Regions from separate parts of the Pseudoalteromonas sp. SS15 genome, predicted to be linked through region 1. Evidence: predicted binding sites of a transcription regulator. Region 1 holds the regulator's gene; each other region holds the start of a gene.
The links. The regulator sigma-54, encoded in region 1, starts transcription at its own class of promoters, with help from an activator protein. The targets are predictions, from matches to a motif close to GTTGGCACGNNNNTNGNNT.

Region 1 (4,353 bases):
AGTTATCAGAAACACTTCTGACCAAAGATGGTAGGAGATTTACTGGAATATTATCAACACAATAATAACCAAGGTCTTCCAATACCCTTAAGGCAACGGACTTGCCCGACCCTGAGCGACCACTAATGATGATCAGTTCCATGGATTCCTCTCTGTTAATTAATCTTGAAGTGCAATAAGTTGATAGAGTGCGTCATCGTCTTTTGCATGACGAAGCTGCTTACAAAACTCTTTGTTGTTTAGTTTATCAGCAATTGCAGCTAAGGTCTTTAGATGTTCTGCATTATTACCTTCAGGTACAAGCATTGCCAAGAGAATATCGACAGGTCGGTTGTCTATTGCGTCAAAATCAATACCGCTTTGATTGGTCACTAAAATAGCAAAAATAGTATCAATGCCTGCTAGGCGGCCATGAGGAATAGCAATACCTTTGCCTATGCCTGTACTGCCTAACTTTTCTCGCGTTAGGAATGCATCTAATATTTCGTGGGCGTTATGTTCTGGAAGGTGTTGGCTCGCTAATTCACTGATGTACTCAAGCGCACGTTTTTTGCTATTAAAAAGGACCGCAGCTTTACTGCAGTCCTTGTTGATAATCGAGCTAAGTTTCATGGTTAGTGTCGAGTTAATTTCTCTTTGTGTTTGATAACTTGGCGATCGAGTTTATCAACGAGTTTATCAATGGCTGCGTACATATCAGAGTGTTCATCTGAAGCGAAAATTTCACCGCCATTTAAATGAACGGTAGCTTCGGCTTTTTGTACCAGCTTCTCAACATCTAAGATCACGTGAACGTTATTAATGTGATCAAAATGCCTTTCTAGCTTTGCAAACTTCGTGTTTACATAGTCTCTTAATGAATCTGTAATTTCTACGTGACGACCAGTTAAATTTAGTTGCATAAGCATTTTCCTTCTCTTGGTTTACGTCTTAAATCAAGCTCTTACGCTGATTTGACGGTGGAATAGAGAGTGACTCGCGGTATTTTGCAATTGTACGACGTGCCACTTTGATTCCCTGTTCTGCCAATATATCTGCAATTTTGCTGTCGCTCAATGGCTTAGCGGTATTTTCTGCAGCAATTAGCTTTTTGATCAATGCTCTAATCGCAGTCGATGAGCATTCACCTCCGTTTTCAGTGCTTACGTGGCTTGAGAAGAAGTACTTCAACTCAAAAATGCCACGGGGTGTATGCATGTACTTCTGAGTGGTGACACGAGAAATGGTAGACTCGTGCATCTCGACCATCTCAGCAACATCATTCAAAACCATAGGCTTCATTGCCTCAGGTCCATGTTCAAAGAATGCCTGTTGTTGTTGCACAATGCAATTGGTAACTTTCATTAAAGTGTCATTACGGCTTTCTAAGCTCTTAATAAACCATTTTGCTTCTTGTAGGTGAGAGCGAATGAATTGGCTGTCAGTGCTTGATTTTACTGAGCGTGACATTGCCGCATAATGATCATTAACCCTAATTTTAGGCATACATTCAGGGTTTAGCTCAACAACCCAGCGACCTTTTACTTTTTTCACCGACACATCAGGAATAACATACTCAGATTCTTCACGAATAATGCTGGCGGCAGGTTTAGGGTTAAGGCTGTGAATGAGAGTCATCACTTCTTTTAACTCAGGCTCTTTGAGCTTGGTCTTTTTCATGATGGTGCGGTAATCACGGCTGGCCAATAGATCAATATGCTCGCTTAACACCATTTTTGTTTCAGCTATAAAAGGCGTGTCTGCATCAAACTGATTGAGTTGAATGCATAAGCATTCTTGTAATGAGCGAGCTGCAATACCAACAGGGTCAAAGAGTTGAATACGCTTTAATACAGCTTCTACTTCATCGAGTTCAATTAACTCTTCGTCATTGCCTTCATTAATACTTTCTAGGAGTTCTTCGGTACTAACAGTAAGTAAGCCTGCATCATCAACGGCTTCAACAATGGCAACGGCAATGGCTTTATCGGTTGGACTGAATGGCGTGAGTTCTAATTGCCACATTAAATATTCGTGTAATGTTTCAGTGGTCTCACCCTGATAAACAGTTTCGTCTTCAGGCATTGGGCCGCTACTGGTGCTCGGTGCTGCACTCATGTACTCGTCCCATGTCACATCCATAGCGAGATCGTCACTGACCGTGTCTTTACTCAGTGCGGCATCGCTATCGAGTTCGTAATCGCTGGTCGGTTCATCACCGTGACCATCATCAGCAGAATTAGAGAGTTGCTCGCTAGCATCAGTGTCTTTGGTCGCTTTGTCTGAATCATTGCCATCAGTATTTGGCTCTAATTCCGATTCATCTACTTCGAGTAAAGGGTTGCTATCCAGCGCTTCTTGGATCTCTTGCTGTAGATCTAGTGTGCTCAATTGCAGCAAGCGAATTGCTTGTTGCAATTGTGGTGTCATGGTTAGTTGCTGCCCCATGCGCAGCTGTAGCGATTGCCTCATGTATTTCTAACAATCCTTTTTGTTATTTGGATTATGTCTTGCTTTAACTATAGACGGAATTGTTCACCTAGGTAGACGTCTCTCACGGTTTGATCAGCTAAAACTGATTCAGGCGTACCTGACGCGATTAATTCACCATGTGAAACAATATAAGCTTTCTCACAAACATCAAGGGTTTCTCTTACGTTATGATCTGTAATGAGAACACCAATGCCGCGGTTTTTTAAATGCTCAACAATTTTCTTTATATCTAACACCGAAATCGGATCAACGCCAGCAAAAGGCTCATCTAAAAGAATAAATTTAGGGTTTGCGGCTAAAGCGCGAGCAATTTCAACTCGGCGACGCTCACCACCTGATAAAGCCATGCCCTGACTGTCCCGAATATGTTGAATATTAAACTCATCCAGTAAGTCGTCTAAAGTTTGCTCTCTTTGTACTTTATTGAGGTCTTTGCGCGTCTCTAAAATTGCCATTAAGTTTTGATAAACAGTTAACTTTCTGAAGATGGAAGACTCTTGAGGCAGATAACCAATGCCCATGCGTGCTCTACTGTGCATAGGTAGCAAAGTGATATCTTTATCATCTATGGTGACTTTACCTTTATCGCTAGGCACAAGACCAACGATCATGTAAAAACTGGTGGTTTTACCTGCGCCATTTGGACCGAGAAGACCAACAATGCTCCCAGCTTCCACACTCAAACTGACATTTTTTACGACTTGGCGGCCTTTATAGCTTTTTGCTAAGGCTGTGGCAGTTAACACACTCATGCTCATTGACCTTGTTCAGGGTTAGACTTTGATGCCTTTTTCTCTGGCACTAAAATCGTGTGTACACGTTGTTTGTTTTGTTCATTTTGCTCGGCACTGATCAGTTGCTTCTCGATGTCATAAATAATTGCTTCAGCCTTGATAACTTGACCTGCTTGATTGATTTCTGCTTTGCCTTTGATGGTAAGCAGTCGATTTGCAACGTCATACCTGACTTCTTCTGCGCTGGCACTTAATACTGAGCCATCAGGCTGCTTTTCGATAAAGCGAGCTGGTTTGCCTGTTGCGACTAAAAGCTGCTTGTTCTCACCGAGCTCTTCACGCTGATGTACTTCCAATCTGTCTGCATAAATTTCACGGTTGCCATGAATGATTTCAACATTTTCTTCAAAGATACCAATGTTTGTCTTTAATTGTGCTTGCTGCTTACCTGCTTTAATTGATACTTGTGACATAGGTGCTGTTTCAGCCAAAGCAAAGTTAGAAAAGCCGAGTAGTAGCAGTGAAAGAAGTAGTTTATTGGTCATAATAAATGGTTCGCGTATGGTTAATGAGCTCAATAATTTCAGTATTGAGGTCGGCATTGAGGCCTTGCCCTTTTATATTTAAATGAGGGCCCACAATTTCTACGGGTAGATCTGAGCGCATGCTGCGCTGAATAATATCTACTTGAATATGGTCTGCGCTGATTTGGCTTATCATAGCACCTTCAGTTAGATTTAGGGCTTTAACATCTCCCTCTAAAATCAGCATATTATTTTCATATAAAGTGGCTTCATTGGCCGAAAGTTGCCAATTTTGTGGGCCATTAAACAGGGTGAATGTCGGCGAGGTAAAATGGCTAAACCCGAGTTGCTGATAGAGCTCCATTTTATTCGCTTCAACTAGGTAATTTCGTATGCCGGCTTCAGAATATTTGGTTTGCTTTAGATCTGTAGCAACATAATCTGGGGTGGCGATGCTCTCTTCTTCGCTGGCACTTTGCTTTTTAGGCTGATCAAAATACGGTGACCATATCCAATACATGGTCAGTGCAAAAATAATTAATAATATGACGCGGTTGACCGTCATGCGCTTGTTCCTGATGTGCCGAGTGTATGACCCTGGCACAGCATGAGTAAGTCAGTTA
Region 2 (4,353 bases), on a different contig from region 1:
TACTGGTGAGGGGCGGACACTGAAGCACTTCTCTAACTTTAAATACATTGATGCCAAATCTTTGACGACCTCTCAGTCGAAAAAGTAGCAACTCTAGGCGGTTTTGCCCAACCAACTGAGTACGCTGGTTTACAGAGTCTAAAACACCTGCCATTTCAATCTCCTACATATCGGTCATCTTGGTAATATCATACGCTTTAAAGGCTACTAATCATAGAAGTACCTTGAAGGAATATGGTATTTCACGCAAAATCTTTATACCTTGTTTCTCCAGATAAGCATAGTCGAAACATCATGAGTTTGTTAAAAAAAACCAAATCATATGAGATTTTTTGTGCAATGGCTTGTTTTCTAGCCAGCTACATGAGCCAAGCACAAATTTATACGAACACCAACTTAGAAATGGGGGCTGAAAGGTTTATTACTCAACAAATTGAGCTAAGCCCTAATATCAAAACAAACATTAAAGCGTTACCATTAGATGCTCGGTTGTCTGAACGTGCGTGTGAGACACCTCTATCATATTCAACCAATGCCATACCGCCTTTTAACCGACAAGTTACTGTAAAAGTGAAATGTGATGATATGTCTGGCTGGACTCAGTTCGTACATGTACGAATTGAAGAACTTCATCCTGTGATCGTTACGACTCAGGCCATTAACAAAGGAGAGCTAATTACTAGCGAATCTATCAGCATTGAGTTCAAACCTAAACACTTTGTCAGGGCCAGCAATTTAGATACTGAGCAGTATCTGGTTGGTAGTAGAAGTAAAAGAGTAATTAGAGCAGGCACAGCCATTGGGCTCCATCATATCTGTATGGTTTGCAAAGGCGACAATGTGACAATTTATGCTAAAACTCGCACCTTAACAATAAAAACAACTGGCGTGGCACTTCAAGATGGAAATGTTGGTGAACAAATAAGAGTTAGAAATCAAAAGTCTGGAAAAACTATCTCCGCAAGAGTAAAAGATGTAGAATCTGTTGAGGTTAATATTTAATTTTTTACTAAAGTTATAAGCGAACAGGTCGATAGATAGGCATGAGTAATTTTTGGGTCAATTATCATGGTTAATAATGTAAAAGGGCAATCTCAGCCGAACACAGCGCTTAATAATATTAAGCAACAAAAAACTGATTTACAAAAGTCTGACGCAAACGTGGCAACTGAAACAGCAAAAGCCCCTCAAAAGGCTGCAACAGACTCTGTGAGTTTAACTCCACAAGCACAACAACTAAAAAGTTTGCAAGAAAAAGCGCAACAAGCGCCTTCTTTTGACAGTAAAAAAGTTGAGGAGCTAAAAAATGCAATCAGTGAAGGTAAATACCAGGTTGATGCTGAAAAGTTAGCTAAGAATATTGCGGCGTTTGAGTTTGACGTGTATGGATGATCAAATAAACCTTTGTCATCATAAATTAGAAAACCAATTACAGCACCTTAATGCTTTGACCCAGCTTTTAGATGCAGAGCTAGCATGCCTTGCTAGCAAAAAAGGCAATGGCTTAAAAGACATTGCTCGTGAGAAACTTACTCTTCTTAATAACATCCAAAAGTTAGATAAAGAACTTTCGGGTTTTAACCAAGATATTTTTAAAACTGAACAAATTAAACCTTTAACAGAATCTGTAAATTCTTTACTACTTAAGTGTAAGAAGCAAAATGAGGTTAATGCACAGGCAGCACATCAGGCCCAGCTTGCAGTTAAAGAGCTTAAAAATATATTAATCGGTGCCCCCACTTCTGTTACTTATGGACAAGATGGTGGTGTGATAAGTGAAAACTCTGAGTTGGTTAAAAACTTAAAAGCCTAGTGCTTGAAAAATTACTAATCACATTTTGTGGTTAGTAATAGATCACACGCTTTACTTTTCTTGGTTTGATAGCACTAATATACAGCTCATGTACTTTTTTCATATCTAGCTCTAATTCTGTCGCATAAGTATCACCGACAGAGTATGTCTTAACTATTTTAGCGCCTTTGATTAAACCGCCGACTTTACTCGATAAGCCATCCGTTTGCGCAATTGCCCCTTTTACAGTCATCGTTGATGTGAGCTTTTGGCCGTGAACTTGCTCTGCGAGTTCTCTGTATGCTTCCAGTTTGGACACTTTAATTGCCATCAACATCTTTTGTGCATTTGTTTCACCTGGCTGGCTGCTCAAAGGCGCATACCCCACAGCACGAAGAACTGGGTAATAGTCTGGCTCTTCGTAGGTATACTCTATATGCTTATCAAATACTGAGCTACAGCCTGTCAGAAGAATGGAACACGTCACCAATGATGAATAAAAAACGTTTTTCGCTTTCATAATAAACACACCAAATTAAAGTCTGCTCATTCAATGCATTTTTCACGCCAATAAAGCTGGTACGTCTATTGCTTTGATCGATTAAGCGAATCAGTTTGGAATAGAGATGATGAAACATATTCTGATAATTGTACTACTTGTATTCTGCGATCACGTAAAAGCGGAATGGTTTGAGGTAGTCGGTTATGGCGGCATAGTTGATGGTGACACGTCTTCAGCTAGACAAATGGCTGTCAAAGATGCGATCACCCAGGCCTTGATATTCTCTGGTGCAACAGTATCAAGTGTTCAAACTGTTGCTGATGGTGTACTCGAGCAAGACGAACTCAAGATTAAAACACATGGTCAGATACAGCATGTAAACTTAATCAATGAGCAACAACAAGGCGAGCAATACTCTGTCACACTACATTTAGACATTATTCCTCAGCAAGCGCAATGTGTTGAATCAAAATTTAATAAACAAATTACTGTCACACAAAGCCAATTAACACACCCTGATCAAGCTAGGTTAGGTCAAATTTTTGACATCCCTAAAGCCAGTTCACAGCGCTTATTTAATACTTTAAATGAGCGAAATTTAGGCGTAAAAATGATCCCGTACATTGATCGGAAGCTTGATGTCAGGGCTTTCTTTGCACAGCAGTTTGAGTATAACGCCAACTTAATTGATACGTTAAGTCGAAGTAGTAACACTCAGTATGTGTTACTGAGTCAAATAACAGATATTTCTCAAGGCCGAAAAATGAACAACGATTATGCATTTTGGGAAAGTGAAGCCTATATGCGTAACTTTAAAATTGATTTTGCGTTATTTGATTCGCAGACTAACGATCAAGTCTGGTCTCAGCACTACAGTGCTCAAGGTATTTGGCCACATAAAAAAACTAAGATTGTGAATGTAAATAGTGAAGAGTTTTGGCGAACCGATTATGGTCAAAAAATTCAAACTATTTACAATAAGGTGAGTCAAGACCTAAACACCGCGGTAAGTTGCCTGAAAACAACCGGCAAAATATTAATGATCGACTCTGATAGAGTGGTGATTAACTTAGGACAAAGCCATGGACTAGAAGCAGGGCAAGTCCTTTCAATCCTTCACAGAAGCAATTTGACTGCGGCAAATGGCATGCAGTTTTCACATCATATTCAAACCATTGAACAGATTGTAGTTGAACAAGTGAATGCGCAAAGTGCCATCGCTAGAAATTTAAGTGACAGACCTTTGAGTAATATTCAGCTTAATGACGTCATTAAGGTAGTTGTTAAAGAGCCTGAGTCATTCACGTTAAAATAACTTCATATACTCACAATTCAGACAATAAAATAAGGGTAATCTAGTTTTTAGATTGCCCTTATTTGTTTTACTTACTTTAATCTAAATGTGCATTATAGATAATAAAGGCATTCAACTATGAGGAAATTAATATGCTAGAAAATCGTGAAGGAAAAACAATACCCTCTGTATCATTTCCTGTGAGAATTGGTAATGACTGGCACACCGTCACTACAGAGCAACTTTTTAAAGGTAAAACCGTTGTTGTGTTCTCTTTACCAGGTGCATTTACACCAACCTGTTCATCGACACACTTACCACGTTATAACGAGCTGGCAAATGCATTCAAACAAAATGGCGTAGATGACATAATTTGTTTATCAGTAAACGATACCTTTGTTATGAACGCTTGGGCGAAAGATCAAGAAGCTGACAACATCACCCTACTCCCTGATGGTAATGGAGAGTTCACGGACGGGATGGGCATGCTTGTCGATAAGGCTGACTTAGGCTTTGGTAAACGAAGCTGGCGTTACTCTATGCTGGTTAAAGATGGTGTTATTGAAAAAATGTTCATTGAGCCTGATGTACCAGGTGATCCTTTCGAAGTTTCGGATGCCGATACCATGCTTGATTACATCAACCCAGAGTGTGAAAAGCCTCAGCCTGTGAGCTTGTTTACCAAACCTGGATGTGGTTATTGTGAGAAAGCTAAGGCACACCTGATCAGTAAAGGTATTCAATTCGAAGAGATTGTATTGGGCC
Region 3 (4,353 bases), on a different contig from region 1:
TTTGTGAACGAGAAGGCGATGAACCTTGACCGTTAGCGCCACCTGCAATCTCAGGAATATTTGAATTAACTGGTGGTTGGTTCGATAGCGCGCCAGGAATACCTGCGGTAATACCACCGATGTTGCTTTCTTCAAAGGTCGTTTCGCTGCGTACAGCAGGTAAGTCAGGGTTATAGCGTTTCTGTGTTTCTTCAACCGCGCTAAAGTCCATGGTTAAATCTACTTGCGCGGTATATTTACCTAAGCCCACAACAGGGATAAGAATACTATCAATTTTCTCTAAATATTCTTGCTCACGCTTACGTTCAATTTCGTACTCTTTACGCGAGCGTGCAGCCAGTGAGTCTTGCGAACCTGAATTTAACAAACGACCGTTTTGATCTGTAACGGTTACACGTGCAGGTTCTAAACCTTGCACTGCCGAAGCCACTATATCGACAATCGAATCAACTTCTTCACCACCAAGCGTTCTGCCACGCTTTAAAGTAATAACCACAGTGGCTGAAGGCTTTTTCTCGCGACGCGCAAACACATTCTCTTTTGGAATAGCCAGTAAGACTTTGGCACGATTGATATCTTGTAGCTCTTCGATTGTACGCGCTAGTTGCTGTTCACGACTATGTTTAAGGCGCTCGCGCTCTAAGCGCTGGCTCACACCAAAGCCCATGTCTTGCATCAAGATATCTGTGCCAGAGCTCGGCGCTTGTGTGAACCCATCACGGGCCATTTGTAGTTTTATGGTTTGGTAATCAGTTTCGGCAACCATAATGGTGTTGCCTTCAAGCTCGTACTCAATTTTTTGAGCATCTAGAAAGTCTAGGGTCTGGACTAACTCTTCAGTTGGGTACTGGCCCAGTGGGCGCATATCAGGTTGGCGTGCCCAAATAATAATCGCAATTGCAATTGCCAAACAAATAGCTAAAGCAATGATAATAGTCACCTGGCGAAGCATATCAACGCCACTTAATGCGCTTAAATATCCCGACTTTTGCTCTTGCTGCTCTTCCGAGCCAGCGCCAGCAGTGCCATCGGTTAAAGTCAGATCGGTTGATTGATTCGTTGCCACGGTGCTACTCCACTACCCAGATTAAACTGGCATATTCATGATTTCTTTATAAGATTCTACAAGTTTATTTCTAACTTGTACCGTCGCTTCGAAAGCCACTGATGATTTTTGTGATGCTATCATGACTTCGGCAAGTGAAACACTTCTATCACCCATTTCTAGTGCCGTTACTTTTGACTTAGCATCTTTTTGTAAACCATTTACCGTATTGATTGCGTCTGACAGCAAATCGCCAAATTGTGCTGAAGAAGTCGCTGCGGTTTTTTGTACTGCAACTTCATTGGTTTTAATGGTATTTCTCGTTGCCTCTACTGCCAGAGACTGCATTTCTTGATAAAGAGAGTTTGGTTGGATTTTCATAACACCCACTCCAATAAAAACATATAACCTGTAAAAGCACAAAGCGTGCCACAAATTAACTCTTTGTTTTCAGTGTATTAGGTTTGTTTTATGTGAGTCGACTTTTTGACAATAATACCAATGCAGTTAATTAAGTGAGTTATTTAAGGATTAGTATTAAAAAGAGGCCAAGATTTTGGCCTCTTTCAGAGTTGAAAAATTACGCAGGTAATGGGATCCCCATATCGCGCATTTTAGCGAGTTTATAACGCAAAGTTCTTGGGCTCATACCCAGTACCTCAGCAACGTCTTTACGCTTACCATTACACTTATGAAGCGTATCTAAGATAATTTGATGCTCTTTATCTTGTAATGTCGCTTTGTAATTTGCAGCATCATAATTTTCTGTGTCACTGATTACAGGCTCAACTTGTCGCGCCTGTTGCTCCACATTGATCTGTGGCGACACTTCTGCATTCCTTGAGCTTGTAGATACTAAACTCGGCTGATAGTTTTCAATAAAGATATCTTCACCATGTACAGTATCGCCTTGCTGCAAGATCAAAGCACGTTGAACCACATTATCAAGCTCTCTGACATTACCAGGCCAAGAATGTGATAATAACTTTTGCTTTGCACTATCACTTAATTGCACTGCTGGCTTACCTGCTTTGCTGGTATGTCTTGCTAACAAATGTTCAGCTAACACTACAATATCACCTGGGCGCTCATTCAGTGGCAGCCACATCAGAGGAAAAACATTCAAGCGGTAATATAAATCTTCTCTGAACTTACCTTCAGCCACCGCTTCTTTAAGTTCACGGTTACTGGTCGCCAAAACTCTGACGTCTAAGTCGATGGTTTTTCTGCCACCAAGTCGCTCAACTTCTCGCTCTTGCAACACGCGAAGAAGTTTGGCTTGCAAGCCTAAATCCATTTCGGTGATTTCATCCAATAAAATGGTGCCTTTTTGTGCTTGTTCGAATTTACCCGGACATGCTTGAATAGCGCCTGTGAACGCACCTTTTTCATACCCAAACAAAGTAGCTTCGAGCATATTTTCAGGAATAGCCGCACAATTGATGGCGACAAAGGCTTCATCTTTGCGTTCTGATTTATCGTGAATGAATCGAGCCAATACTTCTTTACCCGAACCACTTGGCCCTAGCACCATAACGCTAGCATCAGATTTAGCGACTTTATTGGCAAGTTCAAGTAATTGCAGACTTTGTGGATCAGCAACCACAGGGCCTTCTGTTTCTTTTTCTTTTGCCGGCATATAGCGACTAACCATATTCAGAAGTACTTCTGGCGCGAACGGTTTTGCCATGTAATCAATGGCCCCCAAACGCATGGCCTCTACTGCATCGTCAATGGTTGCATAAGCCGTCATCATCAGCACAGGCAAATCTGGGTAGTTAAGCTTAATGGTTTTGAGTAAATCCAAACCGCTCATTGCACCCATTTGCACATCACTGACCACAATAGAAAAGGTTTGTTTTTTCAAAAGCATGACCGCTTCTTCGGCAGAGCTCGCCTCAACCGTATCAAAACCTGAAAGTTGAAGTGTATCGATTAATGCTTCTCTTAATCCTGCATCATCTTCAACAACTAAAATTGAATGACTCATACAACCTCCAATTGCTCTGTACTGAATGAAATCGGCAGTAATAAACTAAAACGCGCACCGCCTTGCTCATTATTGGTGACTTCTACTTTACCTTTGTGTGAGTTAGCTACTGAGCTAACAACCGCTAAACCTAGGCCCGTGCCTTGGCTTTTTGTGGTAAAGAAGGGTTCAAATATTTTTTCTGACAGCGCTATATCGACACCGGGACCATTATCCGACACTGAAATTCTGACTCTGTCTGACTCTTCATCACGCGCTGCGCTTAATGTGATGTGCGCATTTTTGCCAATCACTTGAATACTGTTGTGAATTAAGTTTTGGATGGCACTGGCGAGCGCTGTTTTATTACCTAAAATCTCAATGTCTGGTTCTGGTAAATTTACCTCAAGCTCACTGCTATTCATCGCCACCATGGCATCTGCACCCGCTTTCACTTCACTAAGCAGTTGCTGCATAGACACTTTTTCGATCACTTGCTGCTCACCGCTTTTTGCAAACAACAACATATCGTTTACTTGCGATTCGAGATCTTTCAATCTAGACATCAGTTTTTCATGAAAGCGTGAACGAGATGCTTCAGGCACTTTATTACTACCTAAATTAGCTGCATACAGCATAGCTGCCGAAAGTGGCGTTCTAACTTGGTGCGCTAACGATGCAACCATTTTACCTAGAGAGCTCAAACGCTGCATGTGTGCCATACGTTTCTGTAAACGACGGGTTTCTGTTAAGTCGGTCATTAAAATTAATTGACCCGGCTCTGGTGCAAGTGCAGTAATATCCAGCTTGATCAAACGACCGTCTCGCAATGACACTTCGTGTCCATCGTCTTGTTGTGGGCTAAAAGAGCGCTGAATGATATTAAACCACTTTTCACCTTCTAGCGGCTCACCCAACATATCAATGGCAATTTGATTTGCTTTGGCAATCATGCCTTGACCATCGAGTACCACAACACCAGCAGGCATAGTATCAACTAGGTGACTTAACCAACTTGCTTGTTGACGTAAGTCGCTTAATTCCCCCACATAGGCCTCCTGCAGTAAACATGGGTTAAACTCTAAATCAGGTCGACGACTTAGAGGCGTTACTGGAGATAAATGTGATGTCTGGGCTAATTGTGCTAGTGCCATAACGTTAATCTCAAAACTTTAAACTAACCGAATAAAGCAGATTGTGTGCCAAAATTAAAAATCGTTTATTTTCATAAGCTAAGAAGGTTTTTTGATTAAATTTATTAAGTGTTACAATTTTGACACTGTTTTTTTATACAGCCTTATATATACTCTTTTTATACTTGTACCAATCCTCTTAATTA
Region 4 (4,353 bases), on a different contig from region 1:
ACATACAGTATCAGAGATCTTAAGTTCACCTAGACCTGTAATTGCAATGATGTCGCCAGCTTGCGCTTCTTGCGCTTCGTGACGGTCAAGACCTAAGTAAGTAAGTACTTGGCCAACTTTACCGTTACGAGTTTTGCCATCAGCGCCAACAATTGTTACTTGTTGGTTTACTTTAACAGTACCACGCTTAATACGACCAACACCGATTACACCGATGTATGAGTTGTAGTCTAGCTGTGAAATCTGCATTTGGAATGCGCCTGCAGGATCTGCATCTGGCTTTTCTACTTGCTCAACGATCGCTTCAAACATTGGTTGCATGTTGTCTGAAGGCTCGTCTAGGTCAAGCGTTGCCCAACCGTTAATTGCTGAAGCGTAGATAACTTGGAAATCAAGCTGTTCGTCAGTTGCACCTAGGTTATCGAATAGATCGAATACTTGGTCCATTACCCAATCAGGGCGTGCGCCTGGCTTGTCGATTTTGTTGATAACAACGATTGGCTTAAGACCTAGTGCGAATGCTTTTTGCGTTACGAAACGCGTTTGCGGCATTGGACCTTCTTGCGCATCAACTAGTAGTAATACTGAGTCAACCATTGAAAGAACACGTTCTACTTCACCACCGAAGTCAGCGTGTCCCGGAGTGTCTACGATGTTGATGTGGTAATCGTTCCACTCAATCGCGGTGTTTTTAGCTAGGATGGTAATACCACGCTCTTTTTCGATGTCGTTGGAATCCATCACGCGTTCTTCATTACCGCCACGTGTTTCTAACGTGCCCGATTGCTCTAGTAGCTTATCTACTAGGGTCGTTTTACCGTGGTCAACGTGCGCGATAATCGCGATATTACGTAATTTTTCAATGCTCATGTTTATAACTCAGATAATTACTCGAAAGAGTGGGTTAATCCTATACACTTAATTGTGCAAAACAGACTAAATTTTAGCCTGCTAGAATTTTAAAGTGGCGTATTATCCCCTAATAAGCTCATAGATGAAAGTTTATGCAGCATTATTTTTTCAACTGACGTCACTATTCGACGAATAAAGGGCCAATTCAGTATAGAAGCTGAAATAAACCACGCCATAAAAGCGCCCGCTTTAATACAATAACTTCAACAAAATACCTTTGATAAATGTGATTTAAATGACAATACGGCCATCCTGCTGCTAATTCAGCATGGAATAAAATTAACGAATGTATTTTTGCAACTAAAAACTGGGCAAAAAAGCATCATGCACTATACTGGAGCTGCACCACGAGCGTGCACCTGCGGATCATGTTGGTGCACCATCAAGGTGCAATACAAATCAAAAAACACAAAAAACCTTTAAATTCATTTAGATAAAAAACTGGCACAATACCCGCTTATAGCTGCGCAGTAATAACGAAAGTTATAGCAAAATAACTAACCCAACGAGTTTTGGAGGACACACATGTCTCATACAGTTTTACAATTTATCAAGGAAAACGACGTTAAGTTTGTTGACCTACGTTTCACTGACACTAAAGGTAAAGAACAACACGTTTCTATTCCTCATCACCAAGCTGACGAAGATTTCTTTGAAGATGGTAAAATGTTTGATGGTTCTTCAATCGCTGGTTGGAAAGGCATCAACGAATCAGACATGGTGTTAATGCCAGATGCTGATTCTGCAAAGTTAGACCCATTTGCAGAAGAAACAACGCTAATCGTACGTTGTGATGTTGTTGAGCCATCAACACTTCAAGGCTACGAGCGTGACCCACGTTCTGTTGCTAAGCGCGCAGAAGAGTACATGCGTTCAACTGGTATCGCAGACACTGTTTTATTCGGTCCTGAGCCAGAGTTCTTCCTATTTGACGATGTTAAGTACAAGACTGACATGTCTGGTTCTATGTACAAAATTGATGCTCAAGAAGCTTCTTGGAACTCTGACAAAGATTACGAAGGCGGTAACACAGGTCACCGTCCAGGCGTAAAAGGCGGTTACTTCCCAGTAGCACCAGTTGATTCTTCACAAGATTGGCGTTCTGCAACGTGTTTAGTTCTAGAAGAGCTAGGTCAAGTTGTTGAAGCACACCACCACGAAGTAGCTACAGCAGGTCAAAACGAAATCGCAACTCGCTTCAATACAATGGTATTGAAAGCAGACGAAATTCAAGAAATGAAATACGTTATCCACAACATGGCACACCTATATGGTAAAACGGCAACTTTCATGCCTAAGCCAATCGTAGGCGATAACGGTTCAGGCATGCACTGTCACCAATCACTAGGTAAAGATGGCCAAAACATCTTCGCTGGTGATAAGTACGGCGGTCTTTCTGAAGAAGCACTATACTACATCGGTGGTATCATCAAGCACGCTAAAGCAATCAACGCATTCGCTAACGCGTCTACTAACTCTTACAAGCGTTTAGTACCAGGCTTCGAAGCACCAGTAATGCTTGCATACTCTGCACGTAACCGTTCTGCTTCAATCCGTATTCCAGTTGTTCCTTCTGAGAAAGCACGTCGTATCGAAGTACGTTTCCCAGATCCAACAGCAAACCCTTACCTAGCGTTCTCAGCAATGCTTATGGCTGGTCTTGACGGTATCAAGAACAAGATCCACCCTGGCGATGCAATGGACAAAGATTTATATGACCTACCTGCAGAAGAAGCGGCTGAAATCCCAACAGTTGCAGCTTCACTAGAAGAAGCGCTTTCGGCACTTGATGCTGACCGTGAATTCTTAACACAAGGTGGCGTATTCACTGATGACTTAATTGATGCATACATCAAGCTTAAGTCACAAGAAGTGGAAAAACTGAACATGACGACTCACCCAGTTGAGTTCGAAATGTACTACAGCGTTTAATTGCTAACTTAAGTAGTTAAACTCTAAAAGACATGACGACTCATACTACAAGTGACGAGTTCGAAATGTACTACAGCGTTTAATTGCTAACTTAAGTAGTTAAATTCTAAAAGACATGACGACTCATACTACAATTGACGAGTTCGAAATGTATTACAGCGTTTAATTGCTAACTTAAGTAGTTAAACTCTAAAAGACATGACGACTCATACTACAAGTGACGAGTTCGAAATGTACTACAGCGTTTAATTACCGAGTAATTTTTCTCCGTAGTATTTAGTGCATGACAACTCACACTACATGTGACGAGTTAAAATGCACTTAAGCGTGTATCTGACACGCACCTAAATCATATGTGTTCTCAAGCCCGCGAAAGCGGGCTTTTTTATGGTAAAGCAGTTCATAAACAACTAAAGTACTTATTGCATTGTGTGATAAGAGTTAGGGCAAAAAAATGAAATGGACGGTAATAGGGTTATCTATTTTAATGGCACTCATTGCGCTGCCAAGTGACGCTAAAATTTATCGTTGGAAAGATAAAAATGGCAATTGGGTCTACTCAGATACTCCCAGAAAAGGCGCACAAGAAGTAAAGTTAAATAAGCCATTGGTCATGCCAAGTACCAATACCAATGTCCTGCAATCACCAAACACCCAAAAGCAAATCTCTTATCAAGCAAATATCACTTCCCCAAACCATGAACAAACCATTAGAGAAAACACCGGTACCGTTTATGTCAGTGGACAGGTGCTGCCTAGCTTTCATAAAGGCTTTACCGTCCAGCTCTTCCATAACGGCAGTACTGTAGGTGCAAAGCAGTCATCCACTTCATTTGTACTTAAATCACTCTCACGAGGTGAACATAAGATAAAAATGGCTGTTTTTAACCCTCAAGGCACACAAATTGCGACAAGCAAAGAGCACACATTTTACCTTCATAAAGCCAGTGTCAGTAATCGTTGATGCAAGCCAAATGTAGGCGTATGATAAAACGCACCAAATTGGTGCATAACAATGAAAGCTGATCCATCATGGCACACTCCTTAACGTCTTTTGCTGAAAACGTTTGGCAAAATCTATCAACTTGCATCTTAGTCATTGATGATGCTTACACTATTCAATTTGCCAACAATTCTTGTAGTGAACTGTTTGGCTTGGGCCTAAAGCGCCTACTCAATCAACCCCTACTCAGTATTTTTAACCATCATAGTATCGACCTAGAAAAGCTCTCTCAATACGTGCTAGATGAAGGCGTTGATTGCCAGCAACACAGAGTAGACGTGGTGTTCATCGATAATCGCTCCGCCACACTGAACATTTATAGTCGCAAAATTGTGCATCAGCACCAAGCTTACATCTTGCTTGAATGTCGCAAAATTGATGACGAAGTAAAATTTGATCAAGCCTCTAAGCAAATGCACCAATATCATGCCGCACGCACACTGATCCGCGGTCTTGCCCATGAAATAAAAAATCCATTAGGTGGAATTCGTGGAGCGGCGCAATTA

Region 2: AAEU28_RS15975 (LPP20 family lipoprotein) is a predicted target of sigma-54. The motif match lies at 2,346-2,364, and genes of this name have one in related genera.
Region 3: fliE (flagellar hook-basal body complex protein FliE) is a predicted target of sigma-54. The motif match lies at 1,461-1,479, and genes of this name have one in related genera.
Region 4: glnA (glutamate--ammonia ligase) is a predicted target of sigma-54. The motif match lies at 1,353-1,371, and genes of this name have one in related genera.

What each region holds. Positions count from the first base shown of each region.
Region 1 covers NZ_JBMMUD010000009.1:96,059-100,411, forward strand. The annotation lists gene rapZ (RNase adapter RapZ) at 1-142, opposite strand, end outside; gene ptsN (PTS IIA-like nitrogen regulatory protein PtsN) at 160-612, opposite strand; gene hpf (ribosome hibernation promoting factor) at 615-902, opposite strand; gene AAEU28_RS17305 (RNA polymerase factor sigma-54) at 931-2,451, opposite strand; gene lptB (LPS export ABC transporter ATP-binding protein) at 2,499-3,224, opposite strand; gene lptA (lipopolysaccharide transport periplasmic protein LptA) at 3,227-3,751, opposite strand; gene lptC (LPS export ABC transporter periplasmic protein LptC) at 3,741-4,295, opposite strand; gene kdsC (3-deoxy-manno-octulosonate-8-phosphatase KdsC) at 4,292-4,353, opposite strand, start outside.
Region 2 covers NZ_JBMMUD010000008.1:13,705-18,057, reverse strand. The annotation lists gene AAEU28_RS15995 (chemotaxis protein CheV) at 1-154, opposite strand, end outside; gene flgA (flagellar basal body P-ring formation chaperone FlgA) at 295-1,002, shown strand; gene flgM (flagellar biosynthesis anti-sigma factor FlgM) at 1,069-1,392, shown strand; gene flgN (flagellar export chaperone FlgN) at 1,385-1,813, shown strand; gene AAEU28_RS15975 (LPP20 family lipoprotein) at 1,845-2,312, opposite strand; gene AAEU28_RS15970 (flagellar assembly protein T N-terminal domain-containing protein) at 2,419-3,609, shown strand; gene AAEU28_RS15965 (glutathione peroxidase) at 3,741-4,353, shown strand, end outside.
Region 3 covers NZ_JBMMUD010000008.1:59,184-63,536, reverse strand. The annotation lists gene fliF (flagellar basal-body MS-ring/collar protein FliF) at 1-1,066, opposite strand, end outside; gene fliE (flagellar hook-basal body complex protein FliE) at 1,088-1,426, opposite strand; gene AAEU28_RS16190 (sigma-54-dependent transcriptional regulator) at 1,626-3,035, opposite strand; gene AAEU28_RS16185 (sensor histidine kinase) at 3,032-4,168, opposite strand.
Region 4 covers NZ_JBMMUD010000016.1:34,820-39,172, reverse strand. The annotation lists gene typA (translational GTPase TypA) at 1-870, opposite strand, end outside; gene glnA (glutamate--ammonia ligase) at 1,438-2,844, shown strand; gene AAEU28_RS20550 (DUF4124 domain-containing protein) at 3,299-3,808, shown strand; gene glnL (nitrogen regulation protein NR(II)) at 3,877-4,353, shown strand, end outside.